3 regions of the Halobacillus sp. B29 genome follow, and region 3 is predicted to be linked to each of the others. Evidence: riboswitches for the same ligand, from Rfam matches in the RefSeq annotation. Region 3 holds a riboswitch; each other region holds the start of a gene.
What was found. Region 3 has a riboswitch for S-adenosylmethionine ahead of ACTWP7_RS00450 (methionine biosynthesis PLP-dependent protein). Riboswitches for the same ligand answer to the same signal wherever they lie in the genome.
Positions count from the first base shown of each region.

Region 1: it holds a riboswitch for S-adenosylmethionine, as region 3 does, so the genes downstream of both, ACTWP7_RS19525 (sodium:solute symporter family protein) here and ACTWP7_RS00450 (methionine biosynthesis PLP-dependent protein) in region 3, are expected to answer to the same signal.
Region 2: it holds a riboswitch for S-adenosylmethionine, as region 3 does, so the genes downstream of both, ACTWP7_RS07275 (phosphoadenylyl-sulfate reductase) here and ACTWP7_RS00450 (methionine biosynthesis PLP-dependent protein) in region 3, are expected to answer to the same signal.

Region 1 is NZ_JBQQCM010000022.1:19,240-23,565, forward strand. It holds gene ACTWP7_RS19520 (SDR family NAD(P)-dependent oxidoreductase) at 197-940, shown strand; gene ACTWP7_RS19525 (sodium:solute symporter family protein) at 1,026-2,585, opposite strand; SAM riboswitch class I at 2,873-2,981, opposite strand; gene ACTWP7_RS19530 (histidine phosphatase family protein) at 3,114-3,677, opposite strand.
Region 2 is NZ_JBQQCM010000004.1:204,420-208,745, reverse strand. It holds gene ACTWP7_RS07280 (sulfite exporter TauE/SafE family protein) at 1-485, opposite strand, end outside; SAM riboswitch class I at 1,385-1,489, opposite strand; SAM riboswitch class I at 1,655-1,755, shown strand; gene ACTWP7_RS07275 (phosphoadenylyl-sulfate reductase) at 1,856-2,587, shown strand; gene sat (sulfate adenylyltransferase) at 2,601-3,755, shown strand; gene cysC (adenylyl-sulfate kinase) at 3,773-4,326, shown strand, end outside.
Region 3 is NZ_JBQQCM010000001.1:97,381-101,706, forward strand. It holds gene metC (cystathionine beta-lyase) at 1-1,004, opposite strand, end outside; gene ACTWP7_RS00450 (methionine biosynthesis PLP-dependent protein) at 1,001-2,110, opposite strand; SAM riboswitch class I at 2,191-2,295, opposite strand; gene ACTWP7_RS00455 (hypothetical protein) at 2,558-2,821, opposite strand; gene ACTWP7_RS00460 (YdhK family protein) at 3,068-3,649, opposite strand; gene ACTWP7_RS00465 (CAP domain-containing protein) at 4,003-4,326, opposite strand, start outside.

The sequences.
Region 1 (4,326 bases), on a different contig from region 3:
TTAGAGTATTTATGAGTTTATTTCACATAATTGAAATAAACGTAATACTTACTACTTTTTACCTCAACCTCGTGAACCCAAGCATCAAGCCGTTATTCTTTCCAAAAATGAAGGCCAAAATGTCTTTCGTTTCACTATTTTCCAATAGTGGAAAATATAGACTGGTTTCTTTATTAAAAATATAGGAGGGATAGCCATGAAATTAAAAGGTAAAGTTGCTGTGGTTACAGGTGGTTCTAGTGGAATTGGCGAGGCAGCCGTGAAGGATTTCTGCGAGCAGGGTGCGAAAGTGGTGATTGCCGATTTGAACGAACAGGGAAGCGAATTGTCCAGTCAGTTAAATGACCAGGGTTATGAAACCGTGTTCCAAAAAACCGACGTCACATCTGAGGAAGATATTAAGAACATGGTTCAGACGGCGGTCGGCACATTTGGTTCGCTGGATATTCTATTTGCGAATGCCGGAATTGGCGACGCTACACCGGCGCACGAGCTTTCCTATGAAGAATGGAAGAAACTCATGGATGTAAACATCAACGGTGTGTTTCTATCTAACAAATACGCTATCACGCAGATGCTCGAACAGGAAAACGGTGGAGCAATCGTCAACAACGCTTCGATCCTGGGACACGTCGGACAGGATTCGGTAACTTCTTATGCCGCAGCCAAAGGCGGAGTCGTCAACCTTACCCGCACATTAGGGGTTACTTACGCGAAAAACAATATACGCGTAAACGCGGTATGTCCAGGCTACGTTGAAACGGCAATTCTGGAAAATGCCGATGAGGAAATGCGCCAGGGCCTTGCAGGTGCACACCCGATTGGACGACTGGGTCAGCCTAAGGAAATTGCGAAAGCGGTCAGTTTTCTCGCAAGTGACGACGCTTCCTTTATGGTCGGAGCCAATATGCTGGTGGATGGCGGCTATACGGCTCAGTAAAGTTCATTTATACACGGGACGAATCGTAATAAAAAAGCGTAGGAGCTGCCTGCAATAGGCAGCTCCTACGTCTATTTGAATCATTCTAACCGATACGAGAACGGTCATTTTTCACTTCAGGTTCTTCCTGAGTCGTGGATCTCATCTTCTCCAGTACTTCCCTGGTAGAATCACTAATTTCCGCCTCAAAGTAAGGTTCATAGGCTTCAAGCGGTGCTTTTTTCGTAAAGTAAACGGCAATCAGCACCCCAATCAGTGATGCCGTAACGGCGATGACAAATGGCAGTCCATACCCCATTGCCTTCGCTGCCACATACACGACCGCCCCGATGATGATACCGGCATAGGCTCCTGCCCGGTTCATTCTCTTCCAGTACAGCCCTAAGAACACAACGAGGAAAAACGCAGCCCCAAATCCGCCATACACATAGACAAATCCCATAGCCAAGAACCATGGTGGGTTAATAGCTAAGAGAACGGCTGCGGTTGCAATTCCAAATATACTTAAGCGGAGCCAGTTCTTAAACTTCTTCTCACTGATTCGTTTTGGAGCTATATTTAAGTACACATCATAATAAAGAGAAGTGGCGCAGTGCAAAAGCATCGAATTTGCCGTGGAAATAGCCGCTGCACAGATAGCTACCAGCGTGATGCCTCCGATAATAGGCGGCGTGTACTGCTGGATGACTAAAGGAATGATGTAGTCCGTCGTTTTATCTACAGGTATGCTCGGTACCAGTACTTTTGCCCCGAGGCCAATAACGATCAGTGGCGTCATAATGAAAATCAATACCAGAATCGTACCCAGTACCTGCAAGATCGCTACTTTCACATTTTGAGGAGCCAGCATCCTCGTGACCCAGTGAGGGGAAGAAGGGGTTCCTAACGAATTCGATATAAAAATGGAAAGTAATGCACCAATACCAAATGTCCCAAACGGGGACAGTAAAATTCCTTCTTCAAGCTCCGGCCCTCCCACGTTTGTCGGCGAGGTTGTCGTCGCAAGCGTATCGACTATATTACCGATTCCACCGGTTAACGACCATACTACACCGCTCGCAAGTAATACGCCGATCATAATCAAAATCGTATTTAACGTGTCCGTGGCAGCCACAGACCAGAATCCACCTACACTTGTAATTAATATAAATAATAAGAATCCGAAAATCGCAATTTTATAATCAATGCCCGTGATACTTGAAAAAACAATGCCAAACCCAGTTACCTGAATATTGACGAGCAGCAAATAACCGATAAACATTAAAATACCAACAATTGCCTGCAATGTACTCTTGTTCTGAAAAGGTTCAAACCTATGCCGGATAAATTCAGGGAACGTCCTGGCAGGCTTTTCCGGTCTTCTTATTTTGTAAGCAACAATAGGGATTAAGGCTCCGCCGAAACACCAGCCGGCTACCCAGCCGATCACAGCCGATACACCCGAACTGTACAAATAACCGGGGACCCCGATAACAGAAGCTACACTTACCCATGTTGCTGCTGTGGTACCGATTCCAAGAAGAAGCCCCATTCGGTGTCCGCCCGTTGTATAGTCATCGATCGACTCTGCTTTCTTAAGACTTTTTACATTTGCCCATATTAAAAATAGAACATAAAAACTAAATACGAGAATATACCATATCATTTGTCAGTAACTTCCTTCCTGCTAGCTTATTTATACTTAAATATTCGTCCGGTGGCTCCCCACCGTTTTACACCTGATTTCTCCACTCTGTAACAGAGAAATGTTCCTAATAGGAAGGAAAAAATCATAGTCCCCACCCAAACCATCATCGCTAAGAACATGGCCATCCTCCTTTTTCCGATTGTTTTGTGTCGAACCTTTTACTGCCCTCCTTTAGAAAAATTAAAAACCCTTCACTCACGAAGAGAGAAGGGCTTTGGGCAACTGTCTTTTGGCTGCCGCTTGCTCTCTCATCTCCGGAATAGCTTTCGCCTTCCTCTGAAATTGGCACCGTGCATAAATCAGCCGGTTGCCGAGGCTTCACAGGGTCAGTCCCTCTGCCTCTCTCGATAAGAAAATTCAAAATATTCGAATGTTAATTAGACTCCATTCTATCATACCCCTCTATTTCGTCAATTCATTATTTGAAATTAGTAAAAACAGAAAAGAATCATAGAATAGAAGCGATGATCCATACTGAAAAATCACTCAATAAGAATCCTTCCATATTCTCTTACAACCTACGAACTGATCAGCCTCAAAAGAAAGCTTGTAGATATCTGGCATCGCAAGATTCTTCCAAAACTCAAAGTCGTATTGGTTATCAAAATAATTCATGGTGAGCACCATAATATTACCGTGCGTACCGATGGCGACATTTTTATTTTCATATTTTTCTAATACGTTGTTCAAGGCTCTTACGCCTCTTTCCTGGGCGTTCACATTTGATTCTCCGCCTTCCCAGAAAAAACTAGGCTGAGCCCATACTTTTTGAATGGCTTCCTCAAAGTTATCAGCTCCTCCCTCTATTAACTTCCTTTCTTTGAACCCATCCATTATATGAATTTCTTGCCCGAGAGCAGAAGCTAATCCTTCAACCGTCTGTATGGCCCTTAAATAAGGACTCGAGATCACGTGCTCGATATTATCGTCTATGAGCCGTGCGCTGACTTTAGCCGCTTCTTTAGTTCCCTCTGCTGATAACGGCCTATTTAATTCGTCTGGTGTATATGTAGAATGAGCGTGTCGCACCATATAAATGTTTGTTGTCATGGCAGCCTCCTGTATATTAGTCATGTAATCTCGTCTAACGGTGTCTTCAAATGTCTCTCTTACCTCTAATGTGCTACCGGGAATTCACCAAATATCGTGTTCTTCTCTGTAAAAGAATTCACCCTGGCCTATCTTCAATAATTACCCCGCACCTCACGATTTCCAGCTTTATCTCCCATCTCATGAATGTAAAAAAATATGTATCACTAATGTTTTCAAGCGAGATAGGTACCCCTCTTCATTAGTAAAAGTTTGAGATATATCAAATCCACTGCATGAGCTTATAACGTAAGACTCAACGGTGAAAAACACTTTAACATAAGTATCTAATATTTTGGTAGCGTTCCTGGAAAAGAAAACCTCCATGAAAATCTGAAAGTTGCAGTCTACCTATTATTATCGTTTTCCTGGGTTTTTGTCTTTCTCACTTCCATCCCTCAAACATAGAATAGAAAGAGCTATCTTACTCATACATTTTTATAGAAAGGAAATTTTTTTTGGACAGTAATAAAGTAAATTTTTCTCAATTCCCCTATTGTTCCCCTTGTTACCCAAGTTGGAATACTAAATATAAATGTTGGGAGTATATAAAGAAAGACAGTCAGAGCATCCAGTTCGATTATGCAAATGAAGACTTTACTACAAATGC
Region 2 (4,326 bases), on a different contig from region 3:
GGAGTGTTGATCGGCCCCCATCCACCGCCGCCTATGGAATCCATGAATCCTGCTAGGAAGCCAAGCGGGTACAGAAAGCGTTTTTTGAGCGGCTTTCTTTTCTGGTTCTCATTTGACGGGCGCAGGAAAAGAAAACGAGCGATGATATAAATCCCGAGCAAAAGTAAGAAAGAGGAGATAAAAGGCTTAATCATATCTCCCGGGAGATTACTTAGAAAAGCTGCTCCCAAAAATGCGCTGACCGCTCCCGGAACAATTAAGGTCAGGGCTAATTTTTTATCCAGGTTTCCGAACTTATAGTGTGAAAATCCTGAAACGCCTGTTGTAGCGATTTCAGACATATGGATCGAAGAGGAGGCAATCGCGGGAGCCACCCCGTAGGCGAGCAAAAGGGATGAAGAGCTGAGCCCGAATGCCATCCCCAGCGCACCGTCGATAAGCTGGGCAAAAAAACCGACGAACGAAAAAATAAGTAATCTTCTCACGTTTCAACACTCCTGTTTCTATAATTTATTATTCTGATTGATTTACTTGGTTTTATGTTTAAAAAAATCTAGCTGTTATGTATTCCTGACCAGGCTTACAGAGCAAAGAAGAACGCGTTGTTTTCTAAGCAGTTTCCATCTCAATTCTTACACTATATGGACCCGAAATGAATAAAGTCACTTCTTTGTTAAAGTTTATTATAGTTTTTTTCCTTAAAAGCTTATTACACAATAGGGCCGTTTACTTTAAGACTCAGTTTCGAGATATTGGTTATGAGGGAGGCCCTTCGGGGGACGATTTCGCTTTCCGCGGGCATGTGCTGAGCTTCCTCGGGCTAAAAGCCCTGCGGGATCTCACCGATCATGTTCATCCCGCAGGAGTCTACATCGTCCCCCTCCGGACCTTTCCAAATCAGAGACTCAATACCATTTCCAACATCACCTGCATAATGATGAATTAGACTATGTGGTTTTCTACCTATTTTCAGGATGTAACTACACCCAATAGCCTGTCATAAAAGCATTTAACCCAGATTAAGCAGGGAAATTATTCTCTTCTGGAAGGGTCCGTTTTTCTTAATCATGTTGGGTTGGTGGGGAAATGATGAGACTCCCGTGGGAGAAGGAGCTAGGCGAGACCCCGCAGGGAGTGATAACGACTGAGGAGGCTTGCCAGTTCCCCCACAGGAAAGCGAGTTATTTCCCCACCAGCCCTTCTCCATTTAACGTAACGGACCCCGGTTATCTTGAAACTGATTCTTCCACAATAGGGAGCTTAATTTTAAGATCAATACGGAAGTTCAGAAGAGCTGAAATTACAATTATTAACAGAGTATTCTGTAAAAAGGCTAAGAAAAAACCTCTTCCCTGAGGAAAGAGGTGAAAAGCTGAATAGCTTAACCTTATCTCTCAGACAATGTCTGCTGGAATGAGCACCTTCTACAACTAGGAGAGGTTGCTGCGGGATCAACGGACCAGATTCCTTCCCCGGCTCTTTATAAGGATTATTTAATTTTAAAATTAAGATACTATTCAATCTAAAGGGGAAAGGTAAGTCCTGTCAAGAACGATTTTTAAAAATACAGAATATTTAAATTAAGCATTGACATATAGTAAAAAGGGGCATAAGATTTTAATCAATCACATTTTAAAAAAATTCAATCATCGTTTTCTTATCTAGAGAGGTGGAGGGACTGGCCCTTTGAAGCCTCGGCAACGGGTCAACAGACGCTGTGCCAATTCCAGCAAGCTATCACTTGAAAGATGAGAAGATGAGACGCGGGCTTATTCATGCTGTACGCCTCTCTTCTTTTTTCAAGGAGAGAGGTTTTTGATTTGTAGCGTTTTGTTTGTGGGAAGGGAGGAAAAAAATGACTAATCCAGCCATAACTTATGAAGAGTTCACAGGCGATCCTTTTGAACATCTGGGCCCTGAAGGGGAAACCAAGGGGGCACTAGAAGTACTGAAATGGGCTTATGATACTTATGGTTCTTCTATTACCTACGCCTGCAGCTTTGGTGCTGAAGGAATTGTACTCATAGATTTAATAGCAAAAGTTAAAAAAGATGCCCACATCGTTTTTCTTGATACGGAAATTCATTTTCAGGAAACATACGATTTAATTGATAAGGTGAAGAAAAAATATCCGGACTTGAATATTGAAATGAAAAAACCGGAATTAACACTGGAACAGCAGGCCGAAAAACATGGCTCAGCCTTATGGAAAAGAGAGCCGGACAAATGCTGCTTTATCCGTAAAATTAAACCGCTGGAAGAAGCATTGAGCGGAGCCACCGCCTGGGTATCCGGACTGCGGCGCGAACAGTCGGTAAGCCGGAGCCATACGAATTTTATAAATAAAGATGACCGTTTTGAATCCATAAAGGTATGTCCCCTTATTTACTGGACATGGGACGACGTATGGCAATATATCCGACTAAACGACTTGGATTACAATGATTTGCACGATAAAGGATATCCAAGTATTGGATGTATCCCTTGTACGTTTGCAGCGGACAGCAACGATCGCTCCGGACGATGGAAAGGCTTTAACAAGACCGAGTGCGGTCTTCATACGACAGGTAACAACGAGAGTGAATAAAGGAGGAAATCACATGTCTACAATTATCGCTCCCCACGGCGGGACGCTTGTCAATCAAATAAACGAAGGGGCTGACACTTCAGCTCTTACCACAAAAATTGAACTGGATGCCATGGCTTTAAGTGATTTAGAACTGATCGGAAACGGGGCCTATAGCCCCTTAACCGGTTTTCTGAATCAAGAAGATTATCATTCCGTCGTTGAGAATATGAGGCTGAAAGACGGAACACCGTGGAGCATTCCCATTACGCTGCCCGTAAATAAAGAAAAGGCGAATGAGCTTCAGCCGGGACAGAAAGCCGCGCTCGTTCAAAACGGTACGACATACGGTACGATCACGATTAGTGAAGTCTATTCATCGGATAAAGAAAAAGAAGCAGAGAATGTGTACTTAACCAAAGAATCCGCGCATCCCGGCGTAAATAAACTTTACGGCCGTCCGGACTATTACGTGGCCGGGGAAATTGAACTGACAAAACGTGCGGAAAAGGAACATGACGAAAAGTTCTACCTGGACCCTGCCCAGTCGAGAGACTTATTTAAGGACCTGGGCTGGAGTAAAGTCGTTGGTTTCCAAACCCGTAATCCGGTTCACCGCGCTCATGAATATATTCAAAAAGCGTCCTTGGAAACGGTAGATGGACTGTTCTTAAATCCACTTGTCGGCGAAACGAAAAGCGACGACATTCCGAGTGATGTAAGGATGAAGAGCTACCAGGTGCTGCTCGAAAACTACTATCCGGCGAATCGTGTTGTGCTTGCTGTCTTTAGTGCGGCTATGCGCTATGCTGGTCCACGTGAAGCTATTTTTCACAGTCTTGTCCGTAAGAACTTCGGCTGCTCCCACTTCATTGTCGGCCGTGACCACGCTGGAGTAGGCGATTACTACGGAACTTACGACGCTCAGAAAATCTTTAGTCATTTCACAGAAGATGAACTGGGAATAACGCCAATGTTCTTTGAGCACAGCTTCTACTGCCAGGCGTGTGAAGCAATGGCTTCCCACAAGACGTGCCCACATGATGCCAAACACCACGTCATTCTTTCCGGTACAAAGGTACGTGAACTGCTCAGAAATGGCGAAAAACCGCCAAAAACGTTCAGCCGTCCCGAGGTCGTTGAGACGCTAATTGAAGGACTACGAGATAAACAAACCACTGACTCATAACGGAAAGGATGATGGATATGGGATCCAATCTCACGTGGCATGATGCTGCAGTAAATGTAAACGATTATCGAAAAAAGAACGGACACCATAGCGGAGTGATCTGGCTGACCGGTTTATCTGGATCCGGGAAATCAACCATTGCGAATTTAGTCAATAAGCAGTTGTTCCAGAAAGGGCTGCAAACATACTTACTGGATGGGGATAACATTCGGCAGGGGTTGAATAGCGATCTTGGTTTTTCAGCAGAGGACCGAAAAGAAAATATCCGCCGGATCGGCGAGGTCGCGAAGCTCTTTGCTGACAGCGGATCGATCGTTCTGACGGCTTTTATCTCTCCCTATCAGGAGGACCGCGATCAGGTAAGAAAGTTATTTAACAAAGACGAATTTCTGGAAGTCCACGTGGATTGTCCTGTAGAAGAGTGTGAGAAGCGCGATCCAAAAGGCTTGTACAAGAAAGCAAGAAAAGGGGAAATCAAAGGCTTTACCGGTGTAGATGCTCCTTATGAAGCACCCGCTTCCCCTGAGCTCAGATTAGAATCCGGCAGTCTGGATGAGCAGGCATGTGCGGA
Region 3 (4,326 bases):
ACAGCCCCAAGGCTAACGGCAAAGACAGGGAGACGGATCTGCTCCACAAACGCTTTGGCCGCTTCTTTATCCGGTAGCCGGAAAGAAAGTAAAGCACCTGCTCCGGTAGATTGTCTCCTGTGTATCGGATGACCGACATGATGGGAAAGACCTGGATAGTAAACTTCTTCCACCAGTGAGTGATCTTGCAGATGAGAGACTATTTTAAGCGCTGAGCCTGACGACTGTTTCATCCTGGCGCCGAGTGTCTTGATCCCCTGAATGAGCTGGTAAGAGTCCTGAGCGCCGAGAATAGAACCGAAGGAGTTTTGAATAAAAGCGAGTCTCTCTCCAAGTTCTTCATTTTTAGTTACGGCAAGCCCTGCTATGATATCGCTGTGACCGGATAAAAACTTGGTCGCACTATGCAGGACGATATCGGCTCCAAGCTCAAGTGGATTCTGATAGAGCGGCGTCATGAATGTATTATCCACGAAGGTTAAACATCCATGGGCTTTAGCAAGTTTTGCCACTCCTTCAATATCTGTAATATTTAAGCAAGGGTTGGACGGCGTCTCTACATAAATAACTTTTGTATTGGACTGGATCGCCCGGCTGGTTTCATTGAGATCGGTCATGTTAACGAAAGTGTGATCGATATTGTACTTGCCAAGCATTTCGGTGATCAACCGGAATGTCCCGCCATAGACATCTTTGGAAACGAGTACATGGTCACCGGCGGAAAGCAGCATAAAGGCAGAGGAGATAGCTGCCATGCCAGAGGAGAAGGCGAGACCTCTTGCGCCGCCTTCCAAGTTAGCGATTGTATCCTCAAGCACCTGTCTCGTTGGATTTCCGGACCTGCTGTAATCATAAGGCCCCATCGTATCGAAGCTTTCCTGATGGAAGGTTGAGGATAAGTAGATTGGTACATTCACTGCACCGGTAGCCGGTTCGTGATGACTTCGATTATTCGCAGAGCCGTGGATGAAACGGGTTTCCAACTGATCGTTTTCTGGCCTCATTGTATTTCCTCCTTTTGAATAGCAGAGAGAGCGTGCTTCAAATCATCAATCAGATCGTCTTCATGTTCTGTACCTACCGAGAAGCGAAGCAGCCGGTCACAGATTCCGCGTTCTTCCCGTTCTTCTTTTGGAATATCCGCGTGCGTCTGCGTTGCCGGGTACGTAATGAAGCTTTCGACTCCTCCGAGACTTTCGGCAAAAGAGATGACCGACAAATTCTCAAGAAAATCAGAGATGCTGGAAGGATCGTCCACACGGAATGAAATCATTCCTCCTTTTCCAGGATAAAAGACTTCTCTAATGCCCGGATCGTTTCTGAGAAACTCAACAATGGCCTTCGCATTCGCCTGCTGTTTATCGAAACGAAGCGGCAGGGTCTTTAATCCACGTATTAAGAGCCAACAGTCAAAAGGGGAGAGGACAGCACCTGATGAATTTTGGAAGAAAGCGAGCTTCTCACAAATCTCTTCTCCTTTGGCGACGACCACACCGGCTAATACATCGTTGTGCCCGCCGATATATTTGGTAGCGCTGTGGATCACAATGTCCGCTCCTAAATCCAGCGGCTGCTGAAGATAAGGCGTTAAGAATGTGTTATCGACAATGAGCAGGAGATTGTGTTTCTTAGCAATCTTTGAAACTTCTTCTATGTCCACTTCTTGCAGCAGCGGGTTGGTCGGCGTTTCAAGAAAGATGGCTTTGGTTTTCTCGGTAATGACACTCTCAACATCCGTGAAATCGGAGTAGGTTGAATGGATCTGGTAAGCATCTGCGTAGTGTTCGAGTAAACGGTACGTGCCGCCGTAAATATCTTCCGCAACGATCAATTCTTCATTTGCACGGAACAGGGAAAGGATCAACTGGATCGCTGCCATTCCTGAACTGCAGGCGAAGGCTTGATCACCGTTTTCAAGCTGGGCCATGCCTTCTTCGAGAAGATGGCGTGTCGGGTTTTTGGTGCGGGTATAATCATATCCTGTGGATACCCCGAGTGATTTGTGCTGATAAGCGGTAGATAAATAGATGGGCGGATTCACAGCCCCTGTTTCTTCATCACTGTTATTGCCTAGCTGGGCTAAAATTGTTTCAATCCTGTTCCGTGCCATGGTGATCATCTCCTTCGTAAAAAAATGGATATAAAAAAAGGACCTCCTTGAAGAAGAAGGTCCTTTATGTATAAAGAGTCTCCTTATCTTCAAGGTATAACTACTACCTTCTGGATTTAGCACCGTGCCAATGGCTGGTTGCTGAGGTATCAAAGGGCCAGTCCCTACACCTCTCTGGATAAGTTTTATTATTATGTAATTTTTGGAAAAGCAACTGCTGAACACTTTACATGAAAGGTATGCTTAAATCAAGAATGATATTAAAAATTACTAAAAATTTCTTTCAAAAATTAGGCGGTTATCATTTCGCTTGCGATTTACAATACAGGAAAACAATTCAATAATCAATAGAGTTTTCAGAAAAAAATCATTTTTCTAAAACTGATACTTTGTTTAAAGAAGATCATTTAACCCCCCAGTCCACCTAAAGACAGAGGGGAAATGATTTTACGCATATTGCTGAAGCTGCTTATACATTTGTTCGCCTTCTTTGTTCAGGACGTTACCTTTGCCGTGACATTTCGAGCATTCCTTCACATAACTGGTTTCTTCGATGGCCATCTTCCAGGCTAGTGTCTCATTGGCGTAGTTTACACGCTGGTAATGGTCCACAATTAAATTGGCTTTCCCATCATCATATTCCTTATACTTTCCAGATCCGTGACAGAGAGGGCATACATTATATAGAGTACTCACCGATTGAGTCTGCATTACGCTCACTTCCTTATAGTTTATTATTATAAATTATGATTGATTTTACGTAATATTCAGTCTATTTGCAAGGTAATTTTCTGTTTTTTCCAAATATAAAAAAGAAAAAAAGTCATGAGAGTGGATAGAACAAGGGTTCAGGGCATTTGTTAAAATATTTAACGTGCGTAGAAAGAGAGAGGATATAGTTTTATATAAGTGTAAAATAGTCATGAAGAAACCCCGATTGACGGAGGTCTGTAATTTCTATTTAGCTGATAATTCGGCTTCTGTAACCCACTTATGATTGGTCACTTCTTGTCCGCTGTCCGTGTCTGTATAGTCCACCATATAAACAGTTGTTTCTTCGGCAGATTCCACTTGGGCTTTAGCTCCACTCATTCCGTCACTATGGTCTGCATTTACGGTTACTTCTGAACCCGGATCTAACTTTTTCTGGGAAGGATCTTTTACTTCTTCATGAATGATCCATTTATGATTCTCCACTTTGTCACCAGTGATAGAGGATGCATAAGATACGCTGTAAGCGGTGGTTTGATAGGCTCCTGTTATCGTTGCTTCTGCTCCATTCATTCCAGGCATATGCTCAGCGTTAATCTCAGCCTTACTCCCTGGAGGATAGGCTGGGTTTTCAGCTTCGCGCAAACCTTTAGGCAGTTCACCCGAACCGGAATGATCCATGCCGGCATGTTCATCGTGAGTGGATTCTGAAGAAGCACTTTCTGTGCTTTTTGGCGAATCATTGGTCTGCTCAGCATTGCTGCAAGCACCTAACAATAGAACTGAGGAAAAGATGAGACTCCCTATAGCGAATGTTGTACGTTTCATAATTTTCCCCCTTCAAGAAAAAAACTTTTAATAGATATAGATAAAAGATACCCCGGGCACGTATGTGTATTCAATCGTTTTATTCTATATTTTTACAAATGAATGTGCTAGATTTTGCAGTTGTTTTTATCCAGAGAGGGCTGACACTAAAGGGGCGTAGTGTTGTAGAATCGCTATCCGTGGCAGCACACCTTATTGCAGGTATGGGCGGCGCGATAGTTTTCACGGGGCAATAGGGTAGGTTAATGCCGCAATAGAGTGGGTATACATAACAATTGCTGGTACGAGCGCGCCCTAAGTAAGAAAAAGCCACCGGAATCTGTAATCCCGATGGCTCCTATACATAGATCTATTTATTTACCAATGAACATTTGTGTCCAGTAGTTTCCATCTTCTACATAACCGACCCCGATGTGAGTGAAGTTCGGATTCATGATGTTTTTACGGTGCCCTTCACTATTCATCCAGCCCTGGACTACTTGCTCAGGAGAAGTATGGCCCATAGCGATATTTTCACCAGCTGTACGATAGTCGATGCCATAGTCTTTTAACATATCAAACGGAGATCCGTAGGTTGGGCTGGTGTGGGAAAAGTAGTCATTTTTCTGCATATCAAGAGACTTGTCTCCCGCGACAGCACTTAACTCTGTATCAAGTTCGAGAGGCTCTAGTCCCTG